3 regions of the Paenibacillus sp. FSL H8-0317 genome follow, and region 3 is predicted to be linked to each of the others. Evidence: predicted binding sites of a transcription regulator. Region 3 holds the regulator's gene; each other region holds the start of a gene.
The links. Region 3 encodes LexA, which represses DNA repair genes until DNA is damaged. Its sites were predicted from a motif close to CGAACATATGTTCG; they were not measured.

Region 1: a site for LexA is predicted at 2,256-2,269, ahead of MHB43_RS11170 (DNA polymerase IV). Genes of this name have one in related genera too.
Region 2: a site for LexA is predicted at 1,036-1,049, ahead of recA (recombinase RecA). Genes of this name have one in related genera too.

What each region holds. Positions count from the first base shown of each region.
Region 1 is NZ_CP150294.1:2,358,525-2,361,812, reverse strand. It holds gene MHB43_RS11180 (L,D-transpeptidase family protein) at 1-285, opposite strand, end outside; gene MHB43_RS11175 (ferredoxin) at 505-747, opposite strand; gene MHB43_RS11170 (DNA polymerase IV) at 865-2,166, opposite strand; gene cimA (citramalate synthase) at 2,698-3,288, shown strand, end outside.
Region 2 is NZ_CP150294.1:2,645,515-2,648,802, forward strand. It holds gene MHB43_RS12430 (competence/damage-inducible protein A) at 1-876, shown strand, start outside; gene recA (recombinase RecA) at 1,119-2,183, shown strand; gene MHB43_RS12440 (regulatory protein RecX) at 2,465-3,202, shown strand.
Region 3 is NZ_CP150294.1:4,274,278-4,277,565, reverse strand. It holds gene MHB43_RS19010 (aldehyde dehydrogenase) at 1-1,078, shown strand, start outside; gene lexA (transcriptional repressor LexA) at 1,184-1,810, opposite strand; gene MHB43_RS19000 (LysM peptidoglycan-binding domain-containing protein) at 2,107-2,484, shown strand; gene MHB43_RS18995 (DUF896 domain-containing protein) at 2,580-2,789, shown strand; gene MHB43_RS18990 (hypothetical protein) at 2,915-3,288, shown strand, end outside.

The DNA.
Region 1 (3,288 bases), 1.9 Mb from region 3:
ACCTGCCAGCACAAGCAGCATGAACAACGTAAGCCACATTTTGCGTCTACGTTGTTTTTTCTCTTTTTGCTCAGACATCTCCACCAATTTCTCCTGATAGTCTACCCAGATGTCAGCAGGAGCTTTACTGCGTTCAAATGCCTCGTAAACCTCGCCCGCTTGCTGAAAGCAATAGTTGGCTTTGGCCTCCTGTCCTTCGCCCAAGTACTCCTTTCCGAGCAAGTACCAAGCCATTTTATTGTCTGGATGTTTCTTGACATATGTTCTTAGATGAGTATTTTGCATCCGATCCTCCACTATTTCGCCTTTTTCCGTATATCATTATATATCGGCATAACCAAGCGTTGAATCCATAGGACTTGAGTACCCGGTGGAAAAAAGGGGGTTCGACAATGTTCGTCCTTGATCCATAGTCAGATAATCACAGTTAAATGAATGCAAAAAAAAGCACCTTCCCTTGTCGTTAAGACAAAAGAAGGTGCTTTGTGTTCATAGGAGAAATACTTAGCCTTCTTTATTGAAAGGCTCGTCCGCTACTTTGATTGAATCTGTAGGGCAGCCATCGCATGCATCCTGCATATCATCAAACAAGTCGTCTGGAATAGCTTTAACACCATGGTTAGCATCGCCGTCAAAGATAACTTCTGCCAAACCTTCATCATCATAATCGTAGATGTCTGGAGCCGTTGCTCCACAAGCGCCACATGCGATGCATGTGTCTTTTTCAACCCAAGTATATTTACTCATTTACATTCTCTCCTCCTAAAATTCGAAACGTACAGTGTCTTTATCTAGAAACATATTAATACAAAGTAAGGATAATTACAAATCATTTTGCAACCACAAGTCTCTATTATCCCTTATTTAATCAAGACTTTGCAAGTTATCTTTTTGCAGGGAAGCACCACGCACTTTATGATTGCGAAGCAACACGGAAGGATCGTCTCCAAGCATGCCTGCGGTCACAACAGCATTCTCACCAAATTTATCACGTAACTGATCCATAATCCGAATGAGATTGTCCTTTTTGGGCTTCTGCTCATATTCGAACAAGTCCATCTGCACAGCGGATTCTTCTCTTGGAATCAGGTTCTGAAGTGTCACACCCAGCATGCGTACAGGCTTGCCACTACCCCAATGCTTCTCAAATAGTTTACAGGCCTCACGGTAAATGACCGTTGCATCCTCCGTAGGAACTTCCATTAGACGTGATCGGGTGATTGTCTTCATATCCGGTGTGCGGATTGTAATCTGAATCCCCTGGCTGAACATTTCGTGCTTGCGCAATCTTCTGGCTACCTGGTCACTTATATTGAGGAATACCCGATGAATCTCATTCATATCCGATACATCCGCCGGTAAAGTGGTTGTATGTCCAATGGATTTATTGGCCTCACGTTCCGCGTGAACTGCGGAGTGGTTAATGCCATTGGCGGAATTTTTGAGCCATGTTCCATTAACTCCAAATAGTTCGGTCAACATGTTCTCATCCGACTTTGCCAATTGACCAATCGTTTCAATGCCCAGTTTTTTCAACTTTTCAGCCGTTTTTTTGCCAATGCCAAACATCTCGTTGCATGGTCTGTGCCAAAGAATCCGGGGTACGTCCCTCATGCGTAAAATGGAGATACCATTCGGTTTTTTCAGATCCGAAGCCATTTTTGCCAATAATTTGTTGGGTGCAATGCCAATGGAACATGGCAGTCCCAATTCATCCTTGATTCTACGCTGAATGCTCTCCGCAATCTCCATTGGATTCCCGAATTGCCTTGAACCTGTAATATCAAGATAACATTCATCAATGGATGTAGCCTCAAGTTGAGGCGTATAACTATACGCAATCTGCATGAACGCTCTTGAATATTGACGATACAAATGGAAATCAGGACGAATCACAATGAGATCAGGGCACTTTTTCATGGCTTGGTGGACAACCATACCTGTTGAGATGCCTCGATTACGAGCGGCATATGAGCAGGTTACAATTACACCCTTTCGCAGTTCACTGCTGCCCGCAACGGCCGTTGCTTTTCCTCTATATAAATCTGGTTCCTCGGCTTCATGTACAGAGCAGTAGAAAGCATTCATATCGACATGCAGAATCACCCGTCCGGCTGCAGGGTAATATTGATCCACATTTGCTGGAGGATTGCCGTCTGAAGACATCATGAACCCCCGCCCTTTCTTGCACACTAATTAATGAAACGAATTTCTTTCTTCTATAGTATATCAAACCCGTTATGTTAATTCAGTCACGAACATTTATTTTCTGCGAGATCTGATCAGAGACCGAATAATCAACCAGCCTACACTTACAAAAAGAATCAAAGTGATCAGGGCAATAACTGTATTTTCCCATACAAAACTCAAAATTGTCCCTCCTTTTCTTCCATATATTGAAATTAAAACTTAATAATAGATTATAACATACATCTTGATTATGATTACCATCCTTCTTTTTTCTCTAAAATCCGTTAATTGTTACATGAAACTGCGATTTCTATGTAGCATTTGGCTATAATGGTGCTATAATAATTAATTATACAAATTGACGACATTAGGACAAATCAGCGCATCGAGTTTAACACAGTGTAGCGTTGCCGAATCGAAGGATTCGTCCACTAACGTACTTAACAGCTTTTCCCAACTTACAATCCAAACTTTTAAAAGAGCGCTTTATCTCAAAGGAGGATCTTCATGTCAAAGGCCATTTCCATCTTCGATACGACTTTACGTGACGGCACACAAGGGGAGGGTGTCAGCTTATCGGCAGACGACAAACTCAAAATTGCCAAGAAGCTTGATGACCTGGGTGTCCATTATATTGAAGGCGGAATTCCCGGCAGCAATACCAAGGACATTGAGTTTTTCAAAAGAGTCAAGGAATTAAACCTGAACGCAAAGGTTGTTGCTTTTGGCAGTACCCGCCGAAAAGGCAGTGTTGCTAGTGAAGACGCCAACCTGAAGCGCATGATCGAATCTGGTGCTCAGGCTGCAACCTTGGTCGGTAAATCATGGGACTTCCATGTGCATACCGCTTTGCAGACTACATTGGAAGAAAATTTGTCCATGATCTATGATTCCATCGCATATCTGAAACAGAATGGTATGGAAGTGATCTTTGACGCAGAACACTTCTTTGACGGATTCAAACATAACCCGGAGTATGCTCAAGCAGTCTTGACCAAAGCTCACGAAGCTGGAGCGGACTGGCTCGTTATGTGTGATACCAACGGCGGGACGATGCCAAACGAGGTACACGAGATCGTATCCACACTGCATAGAAGC
Region 2 (3,288 bases), 1.6 Mb from region 3:
GCCAACGAAACAGGCCTTGCGGCAGGAAATGCGATTTCTGACAATGACAAATATTATGTTGTGATGCCTGGACCACCTAAAGAGTTGATTCCAATGTTTGAACAGGAAGTCAAACCTTGGCTGTTCCAGCATGTACTCACTGAAGAGATGCCGATCTATTCCCGAATGCTGAAATTCGCAGGTATTGGTGAATCTGCTCTGGAAGATCGACTTCTGGATCTGATTGACGCGCAGACAGACCCTACGATTGCTCCTTACGCGAGCGAAGGCGAAGTTACGGTACGTGTCTCCACAAAGGCTGCGAGTGAGGGAGAGGCGAAGCTGAAGCTGGATGCGATGGAGGTTCAGATTCGGGAGCGTTTGACAGAACATCTCTACGCGAACGAGGATGTGCCTATAGAGTACACGATTGTAACCATGATGTCTGACATGGGGCTGACGCTCAGCGCTGCTGAGAGCTGTACAGGAGGGCTTGTCATGCAAAGTCTGACCTCTGTACCCGGAAGCGCATCAATGCTCAAAGGTGGAATTGTTTGTTACTCCAATGAAATTAAAGAAAAGCTGCTGAATGTGCCTCATGATTATCTGGAAGGTGAAGATGCACCTGGGGCGGTAAGCCCTGAGGTTGCAAAAGTGCTTGCTGAGCAGATCCGCATGATTGGCGATGCTGATTTTGGCCTGGCTGTTACCGGTGTAGCTGGACCGGGATATTCGGAACGCAAACCACCCGGACTTGTCTTCATCGCTCTTGCTGAACGTGGAAAAGAGACGGAAATTCATGAGCTGCGTATTAATGGTAATCGCGAGACGGTTCGCATTCGTTCAGCCAAAGCGATTCTCTATCGCTTATGGCAAAAACTTGTGGCGATGGATTGATTAGTTAATAGCTTCGATTGCATTTACAGTTTCAAGCAAGTATAATTAAGGAAGACGGAAGAACCGTAGAATTAGGCTTTACAGCCTTGTTTACGGTTCTTTTTTCTGTTTAATGGAAAGTTTCCTTGAGGAAGAGGCGCCTCGGCCTTTACAAAAAAACGAATGTATGTTCGAAAAAAAGCTTGGCAAACGTGTTAAAACAAGGTATCATTATCTTATAAACAGTAAAGGGTGTGAGCTTATTGTCAGACCGTCGTGCCGCGCTTGATATGGCGCTCCGTCAAATAGAGAAGCAATTTGGTAAAGGATCCATCATGAAACTGGGTGAGTCCACTCATATGAATGTGGAAATTATTCCCAGCGGTTCCTTGGCTTTGGATATTGCATTAGGAACAGGCGGCTTGCCTAAAGGCCGTATTGTTGAAATATATGGACCTGAATCCTCTGGTAAAACAACCGTAGCATTGCATGCTATCGCTGAAGTACAAAGAGCGGGTGGACAAGCTGCATTTATCGATGCCGAGCATGCTCTTGACCCACAATACGCAAGCAAACTTGGGGTTAATATTGATGAATTGCTTCTGTCTCAGCCAGATACGGGTGAGCAAGGGCTGGAAATTGCAGAAGCTCTTGTACGCAGTGGTGCAGTAGATATCGTCGTTATTGACTCTGTAGCCGCATTGGTTCCAAAAGCAGAGATTGAAGGCGAAATGGGTGATTCACACGTTGGTTTGCAAGCGCGTTTGATGTCTCAGGCGCTGCGTAAACTGTCTGGTGCAATCAGCAAATCCAAAACAATCGCAATCTTCATTAACCAGCTTCGTGAGAAAGTCGGCGTTATGTTTGGTAACCCGGAAACAACACCTGGTGGTCGTGCTCTGAAGTTTTATTCCACAGTACGTCTGGATGTGCGTCGTATTGAGAGTATCAAATCAGGCAATGACATGATTGGTAACCGTACTCGTATTAAAGTTGTGAAAAACAAAGTGGCACCTCCGTTTAAACAAGCGGAAGTGGATATCATGTATGGCGAGGGTATTTCGAGAGAAGGCAGTATCATTGACATTGGTACAGAGCTGGACATCGTTAATAAAAGTGGTGCATGGTACTCCTACGAAGGCGAGCGTTTAGGACAAGGTCGTGAGAACGCCAAGCAGTTCATGAAAGAGCATAAAGATATTGCTGACATCATTGAACAAAAAATTCGTGTAGCCAGTAACTTGGTTACTGCAGTTCCTGCGCCAACGAGTGAAGAGCAACAAAAAGAAGCAGCAGAAGAACAAGAATTGTTTGAAATCAACGAGTAATCTCTCAAAACCTCCCTTGTAGGGAGGATCCTGAGGGTGTTCCCCACTGGACTCCGTAAACTTATCTGATTGAGCTTGGATCAATCTGGATAATGGATTGTAGTGGGGTACTCGTGCTGTCCAACAGCCCCTGTCCCAATGGACAGGGGCTATTGGCACGCTAACTGTGGAGTAAAGGCCGGGCAGAGTTCCCGGTCTTTTGTATTATTAGTGTTCTATGTCTTATGTGAAGATATGCTTGGCGTAGTCAGAATGAAAATGTTATGAAAGGGGAGACCAGAATGGATCAACATGACGAGGATTTATATGAAGAAGCAGAACAGGACGGCCTATCCCAATTTCCGGACAACGAAGAACTGATTATTACACGTGTAGAACGAACGAAGAGCAGGCAAGCTCGTTATCGAATCACTTTTGGCAACCACTCCATTACGGTTCTTGAAGATGTGATGATTAAATACAGGATGACTCAAGGTAATACGTTTATGAAGAAGGATCTAGAGGAAATCATTGTAGCTGATGAGCGACAGCGGACGTATGCACAGTCTCTGCGTTTTTTGGAACATAAGCCACGTACGCGCCATGAATTAAGTCAGAAACTTCGTCAGAAGGAGTTTGCTGCACCTTTGATTGAAGAGGCGCTGGATCGGCTAGAGCGGGAGAACCTGGTGGATGACGATCTATTTGCGAAGGAATGGACAAGACAGCGTATGGAGGGCAAGCGGAAGGGAAAACTGTGGATAAGGCAAGAGCTGCGTCAAAAGGGCATTGCCAATGATCTCATTGTTGAGGCACTAGAAGGGATCAGTACAGATGCGGAATTTGAGACTGCTTTGAGTGCAGGACGCAAAAAATGGAATCAGGTCAAAGGGGACGTCAAAGAGAAGAAAAATAAAACGCTTCCCTTCCTAATGAGACGTGGTTTTTCAATGGATATGGTGCGCCGGGTCGTGAATTGTTTAATTGAAGAAGATGAGGCTGGGGACCCTGAAGATGACGAAGCGTTGTTATGGGATTAGCAGACTAGAGTCTCTATACTGCATTCTCTTGACAATTTCTTTCGTCAAATACTAAAATGGACATGAGTCTGTAAGAAATGGACAAC
Region 3 (3,288 bases):
AGAACACCTGCAGGAATGGGCTGCACCAAAACAAGTTCCAACCAATTCGGCTATGCCGGATGGGGTGAGCACCATTTACCCTGAACCATACGGAGTGGCTCTTATTATTGTACCTTGGAACTATCCTTTCCAACTGGCCTTTGGTCCACTGATTGGAGCAATTGCAGCCGGTAACTGTGCAGTTATCAAGCCTTCTGAATTAACACCAGCCGTATCTCGTCTGACGTATGATCTGATTAAGGAGATCTTCCCTGAGGAGTATATTGCCGTTATGGAAGGTGAAGTTGAGGCAAGCACAGCATTGTTGAAAGAGAAGTTTGATTATATTTTCTTCACAGGCAGCACAGGTGTTGGTCGCATTGTTATGAAGGCAGCTGCGGAGCATTTGACTCCTGTAACTCTTGAGTTGGGTGGTAAGAGTCCTGCTATTGTCCATAGCGATGCAGATCTGAAGCTGGTGGCCCAGCGTATTGTTCGTGGTAAGTTCCTGAATGCAGGCCAAACATGCGTTGCTCCGGATTACTTGCTTGTACATGAACAAGTTCATGATGAATTGATCAATCTGATTGGCGCTGAGATCAAAGATAAATTTGGGGATGATGTGTTACAGAATGCTGATTTCCCGCACATTGTCAACGCGCGTAACTTTGATCGGTTGTCGAAATTCCTCACAGATGGCAAAACGCTGATTGGTGGACGTTCTGTACGTGAGCAGTTGTTCATTGAGCCGACTGTACTTGGCGATGTGAACTGGGAATCAGCTGTCATGCAAGAAGAGATCTTCGGTCCGATTCTTCCTGTATTTACGTACAGTGACCTTGATCCTATGCTGGATGAGATTGTTCGCCGGCCAAAACCATTGGCGCTATATCTTTTCACACAGGATGAGCAACTGCAGGATCAGGTTCTGAATCAAGTATCCTTCGGTGGGGGATGTATTAATGACACACTTTCTCATATGACTTCACATTATCTACCGTTTGGTGGTGTAGGAGAGAGCGGTATGGGCTCATATCACGGACAACAGAGCTTTGATGTGTTCTCGCATCACAAGAGTGTTCTGAAACGCAGTGAATAATTAGCCGCAAAAATAACATAAACATGAAAAAAAGAGGTTGTCCTGTTGATCAGGGCAACCTCTTTCGTATTTCATTACATCTAATTTTGTTACTCAAGTTAAATATTAATGAATATCTCGGAAAAGGCCAATGACTTTACCCAGAATACTAACATGTTTCAAACGTAAAGGTTCGAAGGTCGCATTCTCCGGTTGAAGGCGAATATGATCTTTCTCTTTATAGAACGTTTTCACTGTAGCTTCATCGTCTTCAGTCATTGCAACGACGATATCACCGTTATCAGCAGTTTGCTGTTGACGGACAATAACGTAATCTCCATTAACGATTCCAGCTTCCACCATACTATCTCCCACTACTGAAAGCATAAACACTTTCTGTTCGCCTACATAGTGTGTAGGAAGAGGGAAGTAGTCTTCAATGTTCTCGGTTGCAGTGATTGGAACCCCGGCTGTAACCTTACCAACAACAGGAATACGTGCAACGCTATGAGCAAATTGATGAGAATGCTCAGATTCTTCCTGGCTCAAAAGCTCAATGGCTCTTGGCTTGGTAGGGTCGCGTCGGATCAAACCTTTTTTCTCCAAACGATCCAAATGTCCATGTACTGTTGAGCTGGAAGCAAGTCCAACCGCTTCACCAATTTCCCGTACGGAAGGAGGATACCCCTTCAACCGGACTTCATTTCGTATAAACTCCAGAATAGCCTGCTGCCTGCTGGATATCTTCGACATACCGTATCAACCCCATTTTAGTAACGTTTGGGAAAATTATAACATAGAACCTCCGTTCGTACAAACATAAGTTCTAAATAAAATAGCTTTAAATCAGTGTTTTTTAACTTATAGAACAGAAATTGGCCAAAAGTCAGAGCATAATACTGCAAATGTTTTGCAAAAGTACTTGAAATAAGATATTGCTCCTTCTAAAAAGAAGCGAACAATTGTTCTAAAAATATATTGAACAAAACAAGTGTTCGTGTTATATTGATTTCAACAGATAGGAACAAACGTTTGGAGGCGGGTATTTAATGAGATATTCTACTTATCAAAGCATTTATGAACCAATGAATTCGGAACTGGTGAAGTCTAACATAGGGAACTACAAGAAGGTTTTAGCGCGTTTCAAGATTTCTTCATGGATGTTAAAGGTAGCCATTACCTCTATGATTATATTTATTGGATGCAGCACTGTTTTAACTGTATTTGCCGGCAATGAGAATGATGTTCTGCCTGGAGGAAAGATAGCTGTTTCACAAGGGGAAACATTATGGAGTATTTCTTTGGAACATAAACCGACGAATATGGATACACGTATTTATATAGAAGCAATTAAGAAAGTGAATCAACTTCATACGACTTCCATCCAAGTGGGACAAGTACTAGCTCTACCGCAATTTGCAGAATAAAATGCACATCAATGAGTGTTAACGCGTGTCAGCTTGACAAGCTGCCTTTATAATGGCAAAGTTAATATGACTTTGTATTTTTGGAGGGGACAAGCTTGGATATAGATAGTCTGGTAGCACGCATTAACGAATTGGCTCGTAAGCAAAAGTCCACTGGATTGTCGGAGGAAGAACTTGCCGAACGTGCCGAGCTAAGAGAGATTTATTTGAGTAATATTCGCAGCAATTTCAGACAACAACTGGATACCATTGAGATTGTTGATGATGAGAATGACAAAGGCCACCAAGGCAAACTCAAACACTAACGAAACCTAATGATATCATTATGATATTTAGGTTTCTTCCTGTTATTTTGAGTGTGCAATTTATAGGGGGAAATGTTGGTTTACAGTTATGTAAGCCGATACAAAGACACATAAGGGGGATTCTCATGTCGCGTTCGTTCGAGAGAACGGTTAAGAAAAATTCCAAGCAGTTAAATCAGCAGCGCAAAAAAAGTGGTCAACCAATCACAGGTACACCAGGCGAAGAAGTCTTTAAGGGACGCAGCCTTTTGTTCCCTATATTTTTGATTGGTCTCGCCTTTTTGTATCTGTTTATGAGCACGTTCCTTGTGCAAGCTCCGATGACAACCTGGGACTGGGTGACGATGCTGCTTTACGTATTTTTGGCAGTCATCTTCATGCTTCGCCGTCCATACATCAAGATTAGCAGTAATCGGATTATAACGACGAAGGGTAATCGTGAACGTTCAATTGGGGTTGACGATATCGTTAAATTCAGAATTGAACCAGGTACAGTTGT